DNA from 4 places in the Pseudomonas sp. KH_046_1 genome. Region 2 is predicted to be linked to each of the others. Evidence: predicted binding sites of a transcription regulator. Region 2 holds the regulator's gene; each other region holds the start of a gene.
What was found. The regulator sigma-54, encoded in region 2, starts transcription at its own class of promoters, with help from an activator protein. The targets are predictions, from matches to a motif close to ANTGGCATNNANNTTGCTNT.
Positions count from the first base shown of each region.

Region 1 (3,530 bases), 1.1 Mb from region 2:
GAGGACTTTACGGGCACCGCCATGATCACGGTGCTCGCCCAGATAAACGCCTTGCCAGGTTCCCAACGCCAACCGGCCTGCCGCAATCGGCAAACTGAGCTGACAGCCAAGCACGCTGGCCTTGAAGTGCGCCGGGAGGTCGTCCAGGCCTTCGTCGTTATGCTCATAGCCGTCTGCTCCTTGTGGGATCAGACGATTGAAAAATCGTTCGAAGTCGCGACGTACCGCCGGATCGGCGTTCTCGTTGATGGTCAACGACGCCGAGGTATGCTGCAGCCACAAATGCAACAGACCAACCCGACACGCCTTGAGTTCAGGCAAGCCGGCGAGTAACTCGTCCGTTACCAGATGAAAGCCCCGGGGCCTCGCCCGCAAGGTAATCAGAGTCTGTTGCCACATACAGTTCTCCGCACGTTCGGGGCGCATTCTAGCGCGCTCTGGGAAAAAACAAAGGCCCTAATATTCCTTCAGTCCTGTAAGCCTTTGGCCGCACAAAAACACCCGACGTAAACATCGTAAAACCTGTAGGAAAAAACCTTTCAGCTCAGCCTTCAATGACAAATTCCAGACAAAAAAATGCCCGGCAAGCCGGGCAGGTTTTTATACGCTTGCTTACAAGTTGTAGCCGCGTTCGTTGTGAAGCGCCAGATCGATGCCGACCGCTTCTTCTTCTTCGTTGATACGCAGGCCCATGACCGCATCCAGCACCTTGAGGATGATGTATGTGGCGATCGCGGTGTAGATCACCGTGAAGCCTACGCCTTTGCACTGAATCCACACTTGTGCGGCGATGTCGGTCACGGTGCCGAAGCCACCCAGGGACGGAGCAGCGAACACACCCGTCAGGATTGCGCCGAGGATACCGCCGATACCGTGCACGCCGAAGGCGTCCAGGGAATCGTCATAGCCGAGCTTGCGCTTGAGGGTGGTGGCGCAGAAGAAGCACACCACGCCAGCTGCCAGACCGATTACCAGCGCGCCCATCGGGCCAACGGTGCCGGCAGCCGGGGTGATTGCCACCAGACCGGCAACCACGCCCGAAGCGATGCCCAGTGCACTAGGCTTGCCGTGGGTGAGCCACTCGGCAAACATCCAGCCCAGTGCAGCAGCAGCGGTAGCAATTTGAGTCACCAGCATCGCCATGCCGGCGGTGCCGTTGGCCGCAGCGGCGGAACCGGCGTTGAAACCGAACCAGCCGACCCACAGCATGGCCGCGCCCATCAGGGTGTAACCGAGGTTGTGCGGCGCCATCGGCGTGGTCGGGAAACCCTTGCGCTTGCCCAGCACCAGGCAGGCAACCAGACCTGCTACACCTGCGTTGATGTGCACCACGGTGCCGCCGGCGAAGTCGAGCACGCCCCAGTCCCACATCAGGCCACCGTTGCCGGACCAGACCATGTGCGCGATCGGCGCATACACCAGGGTGAACCAGATGCCCATGAACACCAGCATCGCGGAGAACTTCATCCGCTCGGCGAACGCACCGACGATCAGCGCCGGGGTGATGATCGCGAAGGTCATCTGGAAGGTAACGAACACCGCCTCAGGGAACAGCGCCGCAGGGCCGGTCAGGCTGGCTGGCGTTATGCCGGCGAGGAATGCCTTGCCCATGCCGCCGAAGAACGAGTTGAAGTTGACGACGCCCTGCTCCATGCCCGTGGTGTCGAACGCGATGCTGTAGCCATAAATGACCCACAGGACGCTGATCAGACCGGTAATGGCGAAGCACTGCATCATCACGGAAAGAATGTTTTTCGACCGGACCATGCCGCCGTAGAACAGCGCGAGGCCGGGAATTGTCATGAACAGCACCAAGGCTGTCGAGGTCATCATCCAGGCGGTGTCGCCGGAGTTGAGGACTGGGGCCGCCACTTCGTCTGCCGCCAGAGCAAGGCTGGGCATTACGATGGACAACAGGGCTCCTAGCCCTGCGAATTTACGCAGAGTCATATTGTTTTCTCCTGGGGCGTTGGGTTTGTGGCGGCTTAGATTGCGTCGGTATCGGTTTCGCCGGTACGGATGCGAATCGCCTGTTCCAGATTGACCACGAAGATCTTGCCGTCACCGATCTTGCCGGTGTTGGCCGCCTTGGTGATGGCCTCGATTACCCGGTCCAGATCCTTGTCGTCGATGGCGACGTCGATCTTCACCTTGGGCAGGAAATCGACCACGTATTCCGCGCCGCGGTACAGCTCGGTGTGACCCTTCTGCCGACCAAAGCCTTTGACTTCAGTGACGGTAATGCCCTGCACGCCGATCTCGGACAGCGACTCGCGTACGTCGTCCAGCTTGAACGGCTTGATGATGGCAGTGACTAGCTTCATGAAAACTCTCTCCCGAATTGGTGGACTTGCCCCAGGAAAACAAACCCGACTCAAGTCTAAGCGCAGTGCCTGGCTTTGTAACGCATCGTCGGCCTTACCTGCCCGTTCGACGCCAGCTAACCGCTCCTGACGAAGCACTCCCCGTGTTTCGCTTGGCGCACTGCATTCGTCACAGCGACTGCATCAGTGCATGGGTCACCAGCATCTAAGCAGAAACCTTGCCATCTCCACAAAACTCATAGTTTTCAATCTTTTGCTGGCAGATGTCTGCCATATCGCAACAACACTCGCCTGGTTACGCACAATAACGGTGCGACGCCGTCCGTCCCCATGCGCGAAAAGCGTGCGCCCTTCGCCTGCGCAAATGACTATAGACACTGCGTGATACACTGCCCGTCATTGTTTCCAGGACATTGCCCATGCTCGCGCCAAAAGACTTCCTCGACGCCCTGACCGGCACCGCCTCCCGACTTTTCAGCGGCGACACGCCTCTGCCGAAAGCCGAAATCGAAAGCCAGTTCAAAATGTTGCTGCAGAGCGGCTTCAGCAAACTGGATCTGGTGAGTAGGGAAGAATTCGATAGCCAGATGGTTGTATTGGCGCGCACCCGGGCGCGGTTGGAGAGCCTTGAGGTGAAGGTGGCTGAGCTGGAAGCGAAGCTGAATCCGCCAACCGAATAAATTCTGATGTGAAATGCAGTCCCCTTGTGGGAGCGAGCCTGCTCGCGATTGAAGGTCGGAACGACCTTGCGCTTCATCTGTAGGAGCTGCCGAAGGCTGCGATCTTTTGATCTTCAGCCCCGCAACAATCCCGGCAACGTCCTACAAACATCACACCGCCGTCCGATTGCGTCGCTAGGTATCCGGTCTCTAAGCTCATCCCCAGCTGAATGCTCAGCACTGGGTTTGGCGACCTGGATAGCATCCGACGCACCGCGACCACATTCGATTCAGGGAATTATCCCATCTCGAATTATGGCGGCTGTGCGTGGGAGACCTTCAGGTCTGCCGGTTTGTCCGGATGCACCGGTTCGCCAACCCGCGCGCAGCTGCCACCCTTTCGTTTGGCGACGAACAGAGGCAGCTTCCTTCATACGCATCCGGAGTTGCAAAATGGAAGAAAGCTATCTAATCCCTCATGTCTTCACCCGCCACAAACTCCACCTCCACGCCCTACTAATACAAAACCAACCCTGGTTCAGCGCCC
Region 1 is NZ_CM174481.1:6,163,023-6,166,552, forward strand. Features, by position in the region: gene AC3IT9_RS28320 (secondary thiamine-phosphate synthase enzyme YjbQ) at 1-399, opposite strand, end outside; gene AC3IT9_RS28325 (ammonium transporter) at 613-1,950, opposite strand; gene glnK (P-II family nitrogen regulator) at 1,986-2,324, opposite strand; gene AC3IT9_RS28335 (accessory factor UbiK family protein) at 2,744-3,004, shown strand; gene AC3IT9_RS28340 (BRO-N domain-containing protein) at 3,437-3,530, shown strand, end outside.
Region 1: a site for sigma-54 is predicted at 2,531-2,550, ahead of glnK (P-II family nitrogen regulator). Genes of this name have one in related genera too.

Region 2 (3,530 bases):
CGGTCGTCGCAAAGAGCTGGAAAGCCTGTTGCAGGAATTTCACATCAGCCACATCCGCGACAACCTCGGCATGAGCCTGTCCGGTGGTGAGCGCCGCCGCGTTGAAATCGCCCGCGCCCTGGCCACCAACCCGAAATTCATCCTCCTCGACGAACCCTTCGCCGGCGTGGACCCGATTTCGGTCGGTGACATCAAGCAGATCATTCACCACCTCAAGGCCAAAGGCATTGGCGTGCTGATCACGGACCACAACGTTCGTGAAACCCTGGATATCTGTGAAACCGCCTATATCGTCAATGACGGTCAACTGATCGCTGAAGGCGACGCTGAAACCATCCTGGCCAACGACCTGGTGAAGGAAGTGTACCTGGGCCACGAATTCCGCCTGTAAGACACCGAGGTGCCAGAGCAGTCGACGGGCGCTTGTCTCGATAAAAAATCAACTCTTTTTTATTGTTACAGCGCTCCAGGCAAACCCGACGCTTCAAAGATGTTCAGGAGCCAGCCGGAGCAACCTGTCAACAAAACTTTGCAGCTTTTATTGTTACAGCGCTCTAGGCAAACCATTCAGTTTCAGGCATATAATTTGCTTATGTTTGGCGCCCCGGCGCCCTGTAGTGGATGGCGCATGTGCGCCGGCGAATAAGGTGTTAAGCCCCTGCCATGAAACCATCGCTAGTCTTGAGAATGGGCCAGCAGCTGACGATGACACCGCAGCTGCAACAGGCCATCCGCCTGCTCCAATTGTCGACCCTGGACCTGCAACAGGAAATCCAGGAGGCCCTGGAGTCCAATCCGATGCTCGAACGCCAGGAAGAAGGCGACGACTTCGACAATTCCGACCCCTTGGCCGACAACGCCGAACAAAAGCCCAACACTGACATCCAGGAGCCCTCCTACCAGGAAAGCGCCCCGACGGTTGATAACCTCGATGAAGGTGACTGGAACGAGCGCATCCCCAACGAACTCCCCGTCGACACCGCGTGGGAGGACGTTTACCAGACCAGCGCCAGCAGCCTGCCCAGCAGTGACGACGACGAGTGGGACTTCACCACCCGCACCTCGGCCGGCGAAAGCCTGCAGAGCCACTTGCTGTGGCAGCTGAACCTGGCCCCGATGTCCGACACCGATCGCCTGATCGCCGTGACCCTGATCGACTGCATCAACAATCAGGGCTACCTGGACGAAACCCTCGAGGAAATCCTCGAAGCCTTCGACCCGGAACTGGACATCGAACTGGACGAAATCGAAGCCGTCCTGCACCGCATTCAGCAGTTCGAGCCCGCCGGCATCGGCGCCCGCAACCTGGGTGAATGCCTGTTGCTGCAATTGCGTCAATTGCCAGCCAAGACACCTTGGCTGGCCGAGGCCAAGCGCCTGGTCACCGATTACATCGACCTGCTTGGCAGCCGCGACTACAGCCAGTTGATGCGCCGCATGAAGCTCAAGGAAGATGAACTGCGCCAGGTCATCGAACTGGTCCAGAGCCTCAACCCGCGCCCGGGCTCGCAGATCGAGTCCACCGAAGCCGAGTACGTCGTTCCTGACGTTATCGTGCGCAAGGACAACGAGCGCTGGCTGGTGGAGCTGAATCAGGAGTCGGTGCCACGTCTGCGGGTCAACGCCCAGTACGCCGGTTTCGTGCGCCGCGCCGACACCAGCGCCGACAACACCTTCATGCGCAATCAGTTGCAGGAGGCCCGCTGGTTCATCAAGAGCCTGCAAAGCCGCAATGAAACCCTGATGAAGGTTGCCACCCAGATCGTCGAGCATCAACGCGGCTTTCTGGAGTACGGCGACGAAGCCATGAAGCCGCTGGTCCTGCATGACATCGCCGAAGCGGTCGGCATGCATGAATCGACGATTTCACGGGTGACCACCCAGAAGTTCATGCACACCCCCCGGGGCATTTATGAACTGAAGTACTTTTTCTCCAGTCACGTAAGCACCTCCGAAGGCGGCGAATGCTCGTCCACGGCGATCCGGGCGATCATCAAAAAACTGGTTGCCGCGGAAAATCAGAAAAAGCCGTTGAGTGACAGCAAGATCGCTGGTTTACTGGAGGCACAAGGCATTCAGGTGGCTCGCCGCACCGTCGCCAAGTACCGCGAATCCCTCGGGATCGCGCCTTCGAGCGAACGCAAGCGGTTGATGTAGAGCCACGCCACAGCGTTCCAGTGGTAGATCATCTGATCTACCGCTTTATGCACTGGCAACGAAGGAGAAGCTGTATGCAAGTCAACATCAGTGGACACCAACTGGAAGTGACCGAACCTCTTCGCACCTACATCGGCGAAAAACTCGAACGATTGGAGCGACATTTCGACAAGATCACTAATGTGCAGGTCACGATGACCGTCGAAAAACTGAAGCAGAAAATCGAAGCCACGCTGCATATTCCCGGGAATGAAGTGGTCGCAAACGCGGAACATACCGATATGTACGCCGCGATCGACGCACTCACCGACAAGCTGGATAAACAACTCAAAAAACATAAGGAAAAGACCCAGAGCCTCCTCCAGGGCGCAACCGGTCGTTAACACTCCCTACCCATGATCCGACTTGAAAGTATCCTGACCCCCGGCCGTTCCCTGGTGAACGTGCCGGGAGGCAGTAAAAAGAAAGCCCTCGAACAAATTGCCAATCTGATCGCCCGCGAAGTGCCGGCCCTGGAGATGCAAGATGTCTTCGAGGCACTGATTGCCCGTGAAAAACTCGGCTCCACCGGGTTTGGCAATGGAATCGCTATTCCACATTGCCGTCTCAAGGGCTGTGTTTCGCCCATCAGTGCATTGATGCACCTGGACGCCCCTATCGATTTCGACGCCATCGATGGTGCGCCGGTTGACCTGCTGTTCGTGCTGCTGGTCCCGGAAGCCGCCACCGATGCGCACCTTGAGCTGCTGCGACAGATCGCCAGCATGCTCGACCGCAAGGAAGTTCGCGAAAAGCTGCGTAGTGCTGCAAGCAACGAAGCCCTGTATCAGGTTGTCCTGGACGAGCAAAACGGTCAGTAATCATGCGCTTGATCATCGTCAGTGGCCGTTCCGGCTCAGGTAAAAGTACCGCCCTCAACGTTCTTGAGGACAACGGCTACTACTGCATCGACAACCTGCCTGCCGGCCTGCTGCCGGAGTTGGCCGAACGCGCCTTGGTTCATACCGAGCTGTTACAGCCGCTGGTCGCCGTTTCCATTGACGCGCGCAACCTGCCCAGCCACCTGTCACGCTTCCCCGACCTGCTCGAGGAAGTCCGTGCCCGCCACATCCAGTGCGATGTGCTGTACCTGGACGCCGACGAAGAAACCCTGCTCAAGCGCTTCTCGGAAACCCGCCGACGTCACCCCCTGACCAATGCCAACCGCTCGCTGGCCGAAGCCATCAGCGTCGAGAGCGACCTGCTCGGGCCGATTGCCGACCTCGCCGATCTCAAGATCAACACCACCAGCCTGAACCTGTACCAGCTGCGCGACGCCATCAAACTGCGCCTGCTGAATCAGCCAGAGCCGGGCACTGCGTTCCTGGTGGAGT
Region 2 is NZ_CM174481.1:954,483-958,012, reverse strand. Features, by position in the region: gene lptB (LPS export ABC transporter ATP-binding protein) at 1-391, shown strand, start outside; gene AC3IT9_RS04220 (RNA polymerase factor sigma-54) at 664-2,157, shown strand; gene hpf (ribosome hibernation-promoting factor, HPF/YfiA family) at 2,232-2,540, shown strand; gene ptsN (PTS IIA-like nitrogen regulatory protein PtsN) at 2,553-3,017, shown strand; gene rapZ (RNase adapter RapZ) at 3,020-3,530, shown strand, end outside.

Region 3 (3,530 bases), 580 kb from region 2:
GGCAATGATGGCGATGTTGCGTAGATTTTCGATCACTTGTGTATCTCGATCAGAGGATTCGGTGTGCTGACAAGTCTTGGCAGCGATTAACAGTAGCGTCCGTGAAAGCCGTTACAGCTTGACGGTGGCATCGGGGGGCCGGTGACGCAGGCCACAGGCAAACAGCCCCGGGCACTTAGCTCGGTCGATAAACGCGCACATTGGCATGCCCCTCACTGAGCAAATGGTGGGCATGCAGGCGACTCATCACGCCTTTGTCGCAATACAGCAGGTACTGGCGAGTAGGGTCCAGTTCCTTGAAACGAGCGTTCACTGCATAAAACGGCATCGTTTGTACCTCGATGCCAGCGAGTTCCAGCGGGTCGTCTTCAGCGGCATCCGGGTGACGGATGTCGATGACGATCTGACCGGCCAGCGCTTCGCTGACTTCTTCAATCTGCAAGTCCTGGCCCAATTCATCGATCACGCGATCGATCGGCACCAGCTTGGCGTTTTCGAGCGCACGCTCGAGTACCGCCATATCGAATTCTTTCTCTTCATGCTCGACGCGATAGCGCTTGGCCGCAGTCTTCGGATTGACCGAGATGACGCCGCAGTATTCCGGCATGTGCCGGGCGAAATCGGCGGTACCGATTTCGTTGGCCAGGTCGATGATGTCCTGCTTGTGGCTGGCGATCAGCGGGCGCAGTACCAGCTTTTCGGTCACGCAGTCGATCACTGACAGGTTCGGCAACGTCTGGCTCGACACCTGGGAGATCGCCTCACCGGTGACCAGTGCGTCGATGTGCAGTCGATCGGCAATTTGGGACGAAGCGCGCAACATCATACGCTTCAATACTACGCCCATATGACTGTTATCGACTTTGCCGAGAATTTCGCCCAGCACTTCTTCGAACGGCACACTGACAAATAGCACGCGTTGGGAGCTGCCGTACTTCTTCCAGATGAAATGCGCGACTTCCATGACGCCCAGTTCGTGGGCACGTCCGCCCAGATTGAAGAAGCAGAAATGCGCCATCAGGCCGCGGCGCATGATCTGGTAGGCCGCTACGGTGGAATCGAAGCCGCCGGACATCAGCACCAGGGTCTGCTCCAGCGCGCCCAGCGGATATCCGCCGATGCCGTTGTGCTGGCTGTGGATCACGAACAACCGTTGGTCGCGAACTTCGATCCGGACTTCGATTTCCGGCTTTTTCAGGTCGATCCCGGCGGCACCACACTGACGGCGCAACTGGCTGCCGACATATTTTTCGATATCGATGGAGCTAAATGGGTGCTTGCCGGCACGCTTGCAACGCACCGAGAAGATCTTGCCGGCCAGTGCATCACCGTAGTGCTGCTTGCACTTTTCAACGATGTCGTCGAAATCGCCCAGCGGGTACTCATCGATCTGCAGGAAATGCGCGATGCCCGGCATGCAACTCAGGCGCTCGCCCATCTCCTTCAAGGCCTTGGGGTCGCTGACGCGGGTTTCCAGCTCGAGGTTGTCCCACACGCCGTTCACCACCACGGCCGGGTCCAGATCGCGGAGCACGGCACGGATGTTCTTGGCCAATTGACGGATGAAACGCATCCGTACCGGGCGGCTCTTGATGGTGATCTCGGGGAAGACTTTTACGATTAATTTCATGGAAACAGCGCGCGCATGGCCTGCCGAAAAAGGGGGGCGCGGATTATAGCGGAAATTGCTCAAGGTTTAACCAGTTAATGTGCAGAAGGTTTTGCGCGCACCAAAACAGGTCATTTATTGAAATGAACGCCACATTGTAGGGCGGGATTTTCCGCTTTAAGGTACTTTTCCGCCTGACAGGCGTGAAATTGGGGCAAAAAACCCATGCTGGGGCACTGGCATGCAATTTGCTCCCTTGTGAGGCAGGTTGCCTTGGCAGAGTATTCGCGCCGGCATCACCCACATTTAAGGGCATCCATTACTAGCCCGAAGCCACCCGGAGGACACTATGTCGAAGTCGGTTCAACTCATCAAAGATCATGACGTCAAGTGGATTGATCTGCGCTTCACGGACACCAAAGGCACTCAGCACCACGTGACCATGCCGGCTCGCGATGCGCTGGATGACGACTTCTTCGAAGTCGGCAAAATGTTCGACGGTTCCTCCATCGCTGGCTGGAAAGGCATCGAAGCCTCCGACATGATCCTGATGCCGGACGACTCCACCGCTGTCCTGGATCCGTTCACCGAAGAACCGACCCTGATCTTGGTCTGCGACATCATCGAGCCTTCGAGCATGCAAGGCTACGACCGCGACCCACGTGCGATCGCCAAGCGCGCCGAAGAGCACCTGAAAGCCACCGCTATCGGTGACACCGTATACGCCGGTCCAGAGCCAGAGTTCTTCATCTTCGACCAGGTCAAGTTCAAGTCCGACATTTCCGGTTCCATGTTCAAGATCTACTCTGAACAAGGTTCGTGGATGTCCGACCAGGACATCGAAGGCGGCAACAAAGGCCACCGTCCAGGCGTCAAAGGTGGGTACTTCCCGGTTCCACCGTTCGACCACGACCACGAAATCCGTACCTCCATGTGCAACGCACTGGAAGAAATGGGCCTGACCGTCGAAGTTCACCACCACGAAGTGGCGACTGCCGGCCAGAACGAAATCGGCGTCAAGTTCAACACCCTGGTGAAGAAAGCCGACGAAACCCAAACCCTGAAGTACGTTGTACACAACGTTGCTGACGCTTACGGCCGCACCGCGACCTTCATGCCGAAGCCACTGTACGGCGACAACGGTTCGGGCATGCACGTTCACATGTCCATCTGGAAAGATGGCAAGAACACCTTCGCAGGCGAAGGTTATGCCGGCCTGTCCGACACCGCCCTGTACTTCATCGGCGGCATCATCAAGCACGGTAAGGCCCTGAACGGCTTCACCAACCCGGCGACCAACTCCTACAAGCGTCTGGTTCCAGGCTTCGAAGCTCCAGTGATGCTGGCCTACTCGGCTCGCAACCGCTCCGCTTCGATCCGTATTCCTTACGTGTCGAGCCCGAAAGCCCGCCGTATCGAAGCACGCTTCCCGGATCCGGCTGCCAACCCGTACCTGTGCTTCGCCGCACTGCTGATGGCTGGCCTGGATGGCATCCAGAACAAGATCCACCCTGGCGATGCCGCTGACAAAAACCTGTACGACCTGCCGCCTGAAGAGGCCAAAGAGATCCCACAAGTTTGCGGCAGCCTGAAAGAAGCCCTGGAAGAGCTGGACAAAGGTCGTGCGTTCCTGACCAAAGGCGGCGTTTTCAGCGACGACTTCATCGACGCTTACATCGCCCTGAAAAGCGAAGAAGAAATCAAGGTACGTACCTTCGTACACCCACTGGAATACGAGCTGTACTACAGCTGCTGATCCGGTAGCGCCGCAACACACGGCGTGACAAAAAGAGGCCTCCTTCGGGAGGCCTTTTTTGTGGGCAACTTCCGACAATGAAACTCGACATCTCCTCGGGCACACACAGCATCGTCCGGCATCAACCAACTTGAATGACTCGTAGCCTGTTCACTACCTGCAATC
Region 3 is NZ_CM174481.1:377,705-381,234, reverse strand. Features, by position in the region: gene typA (translational GTPase TypA) at 1-36, opposite strand, end outside; gene thiI (tRNA uracil 4-sulfurtransferase ThiI) at 176-1,630, opposite strand; gene glnA (type I glutamate--ammonia ligase) at 1,959-3,365, shown strand.
Region 3: a site for sigma-54 is predicted at 1,845-1,864, ahead of glnA (type I glutamate--ammonia ligase). Genes of this name have one in related genera too.

Region 4 (3,530 bases), 2.4 Mb from region 2:
GTCGAGCACGTTGCCGGTGTTGCTCACGTCACCCTGGCCGAACTGCTGGGAAACGTTGGCCAGGCGCACGCCGTTGCCGACAGTCTTGCTGCCGGTGCCCAGGCGGGTCGCCGAGTACACGTCTTCGAATTCTGCGCGGGACGATTTGAAACCGGTGGTCGCGACGTTGGCGATGTTGTTGCCGGTCACGTCCAGTTGTTTATTGGCTGCATAGAGACCGCTAAGGCCGATATTGAAAGACATCATCCACTCCTTTGTGCCGTGTTAGTCGGCTCTACATACCAATGGTTTGTACTTTGGACAGGGCAACGCTGCCCAGCCCGGCCAGATTGAGCATCAACTCACCGCCGGTCTGGCTGATGGTCACGCTGTTGACGGTGGCGGGCAGGTTGGTGATCAACGCGACGGACTGGCCATCGATCGTGCTCGTGGCGCCGAAGGTGTAGGTGCCCGCAGGTACCGTCTCACCCGCATCGTTCTTGCCGTCCCAGATGAAGCTGGCGTTGCCGGCCTTCTGCGAACCCAGGTCGATGGTGCGCACGGTCTTGCCGTCGGCGTCGGTGATCTTCAGGGTGGCGGACGCCACCGAAGACGGAACCACCACCGTGCCACTGAGGCTCTTGGTGGTATCGACCACGGCCTTGTCGCCCGGCGCGATGACCGAACGCCCCACCAGCGACGACGCCTGCAAGGCCTGGGACGAGTTGTAGTTGCTGGCCAGGCCGCTCACGGTGCTGTTCAGCGTGGTGATGCCTTCAAGGCTGCTGAACTGCGCCAACTGGGCCACGAACGCGCCGTTGTCCTGGGGCTCCAGCGGGTTCTGGTTTTTCAGCTGGGTCACCAGCAACTGCAGGAACGCATCCTTGCCCAGCGCCTTGTTGCCCGTGGCGCTGCCGGTTGCGGACGCGAGGCCGTCAGTCGTAGTGTTGGTCTTGATCGACGAGTTGGCCAGGATGTCGTTGAGGCTCAAACCACTGGTGGAATCGGTAACACTCATCTGAGTCGCCCCTTATCACTGACCGAGGGTCAGGACCTTCTGCATCATGGTTTTGGCGGTGTTCATCATTTCGGCGTTGGTCTGGAACGAACGGCTCGCGGAAATCATGTCGGCCATTTCTTCCACCACGTTGACGTTCGGGTAGTAGACGTAACCCTTGGCATCGGCCGCCGGATGGTTCGGCTCGTAGCGCGCCTCGAGATTGCTCTGGTCTTCGACCACACCCAGCACCTGCACGCCTTGGCCAGCGGCATCCTGGCTCTGGAACAGCGAGTCGCTGCCGCCGCTCTGCCCGCCCTGGAACATGGTGGCGAATACCGGGTGGCGCGCGCGGTAGGTCTGGTCGATGCTCGACGAGACCGTCTCGGCGTTGGCGATGTTCGAAGCGACGGTGTTCAAGCGCGTGGTCTGCGCACTCATGCCGCTACCGGCAATGTTGAAAACACTGGATAGAGACATGGCTTACTCTCCACGCAGGGCTGATACCAGCCCTTTGAATTTGCTGTTGAGCAGGGTGAAGCTGGCCTGGAAACCGATCGCGTTTTCCGCGTAGTTCGACTGTTCCAGCTGAGCGTCCACGGTGTTCTGGTCGATCGACGGTTGCATCGGCGTGCGATACAGCAACGACTCGTCGCCATTGCCCAGGCCTTCAGCTTCGATGTGACGGCTGTTGGTCATGTTCAAGGCGAAGGTGCCGCTTTTGGTTTTCTCGTTCTGCTCGGCGAGCACTTTCGAGAAGTCCAGGTCCCGAGCCTTGTAGTTCGGGGTATCGGCATTGGCGATGTTGTTGGCCAGGACTTCGGCACGCTGGGCGCGGAAGCCCAGGGCTTGTTCGTGGATACCGAGCGCTTTATCGAAGCTGATGCTCATGTCGGGAAACCTTCGGGTGACCTGATTTTTCGTAGGATCAACTTAGCAAGCCCCATGCCAATTCAAAAAAGCCCGGAAACCGGGGCTTTGCCGGCCATGGCAACGCGGCAATGCCAGAAAAGCGGCAACGGTTTTCCGCCGCATGCCGCTTTTCTGCCGCCTCCTCACCCTTTCAGAACACCGCCGGCCACTGTGGGAGCGAGCCTGCTCGCGATAGCGGTGTGTCTGGCAAAGCTGAACTCGACTGTCAGGACGCCATCGCGAGCAGGCTCGCTCCCACAGGGGTAGGTGGTACCTGTGAGAAATCATCAGGCACAAAAAAACGGGAGCCCTGAAGGACTCCCGTTTTTGATGAAATCAGTCCAATCACTTCGCCTGGTAAATGATCCCCGGGCTGCACTGAACCATCTGGTAATGATCCGGCAAACCGTTCAACGCTTCGGAAGCACCGAGGAACAGGTACCCGCCCGGCTTCAACGTGCTGTGGATACGCAACAGGATGTCCTTCTTCACCTCGGCGGAGAAGTAGATCAACACGTTGCGGCAGAACACGATGTCGAACTTGCCGAGGCTCGCGTAGCTGTCCAGCAGGTTGAAGGAGCGGAATTCCACCCGGCTCTTGATCGGCGCCTTGATCGCCCAGCGCCCCGGCCCTTTCGGGTCGAAGTAACGTTGCAGGCGCTCGGGTGACAGGCCGCGGCCGATGGCCAGGCTGTCGTACTCGCCGGTCTTGCAGTTGTTCAGCATGGTACCGGACAGGTCGGTGGCAACAATCTGCACACCCATCCTCAGCTGACCCAGGTTGACCCGCTCGAACTCGTCGATGGACATCGACAGCGAATACGGCTCCTGGCCCGACGAACACGCCGCCGACCAGATGCGCAGGCGCTGGCCGGGACTGGCCTTAATCGCTTCGGGCAGTACCTTGTTCTTCAAGACTTCAAACGGGTAGGTGTCACGAAACCACAGGGTTTCGTTGGTGGTCATGGCATCCACCACCTGCTCGCGCAAACCGCTGCGCGGCTGGGTCTGCATGCGCTGAACCAACTCACCCAAAGACTTGATGCCTTGCTGTTCCATCAGTTTGTTGAGACGGCTGGAGACCAGGTACTGCTTGTTTTCACCGAGCAAAATGCCACAGGCTTTTTCCAGGAATACCCGGAACTGTTCGAAATCCAAATTACCCGTAGACAATGATGCCGCCTCTTAAATCGTGTTGACTGCCAGGGGTGCGAGCCCCTAGCTGATATCTGCTGCTTTGATCCGGTCGACTACCCGGGATGCCAGGTCATCAGGACGGAACTTGGCCAGGAAGTCATCGGCACCGACCTTCTTGACCATCGCCTGATTGAATACCCCCGACAACGAAGTGTGCAGGATGATATGAAGCTTTTGCATGCGCGGGTCATTGCGGATTTCCGCCGTCAGGGTGTACCCGTCCATCTCCGGCATCTCGATGTCGGAGATCATCATCAGGAACTCTTCTTCCGGCTTCTTGCCCTCGTCGACCAGTTTGCGCAGGTAGTCCAGCGCTTGCCGACCGTCGTTCAGCGCCACCACTTCGACGCCGACCGTTTGCAGGCAACGCGTGACCTGCTTGCGCGCCACCGATGAGTCGTCGACCGTCAGCACGCGTAACGAAAGCGCCTTGTGCTGGGTTTCG
Region 4 is NZ_CM174481.1:4,869,439-4,872,968, forward strand. Features, by position in the region: gene flgE (flagellar hook protein FlgE) at 1-243, opposite strand, end outside; gene flgD (flagellar hook assembly protein FlgD) at 275-997, opposite strand; gene flgC (flagellar basal body rod protein FlgC) at 1,013-1,456, opposite strand; gene flgB (flagellar basal body rod protein FlgB) at 1,460-1,867, opposite strand; gene cheR (protein-glutamate O-methyltransferase CheR) at 2,234-3,061, opposite strand; gene AC3IT9_RS22295 (chemotaxis protein CheV) at 3,107-3,530, opposite strand, start outside.
Region 4: a site for sigma-54 is predicted at 1,910-1,929, ahead of flgB (flagellar basal body rod protein FlgB). Genes of this name have one in related genera too.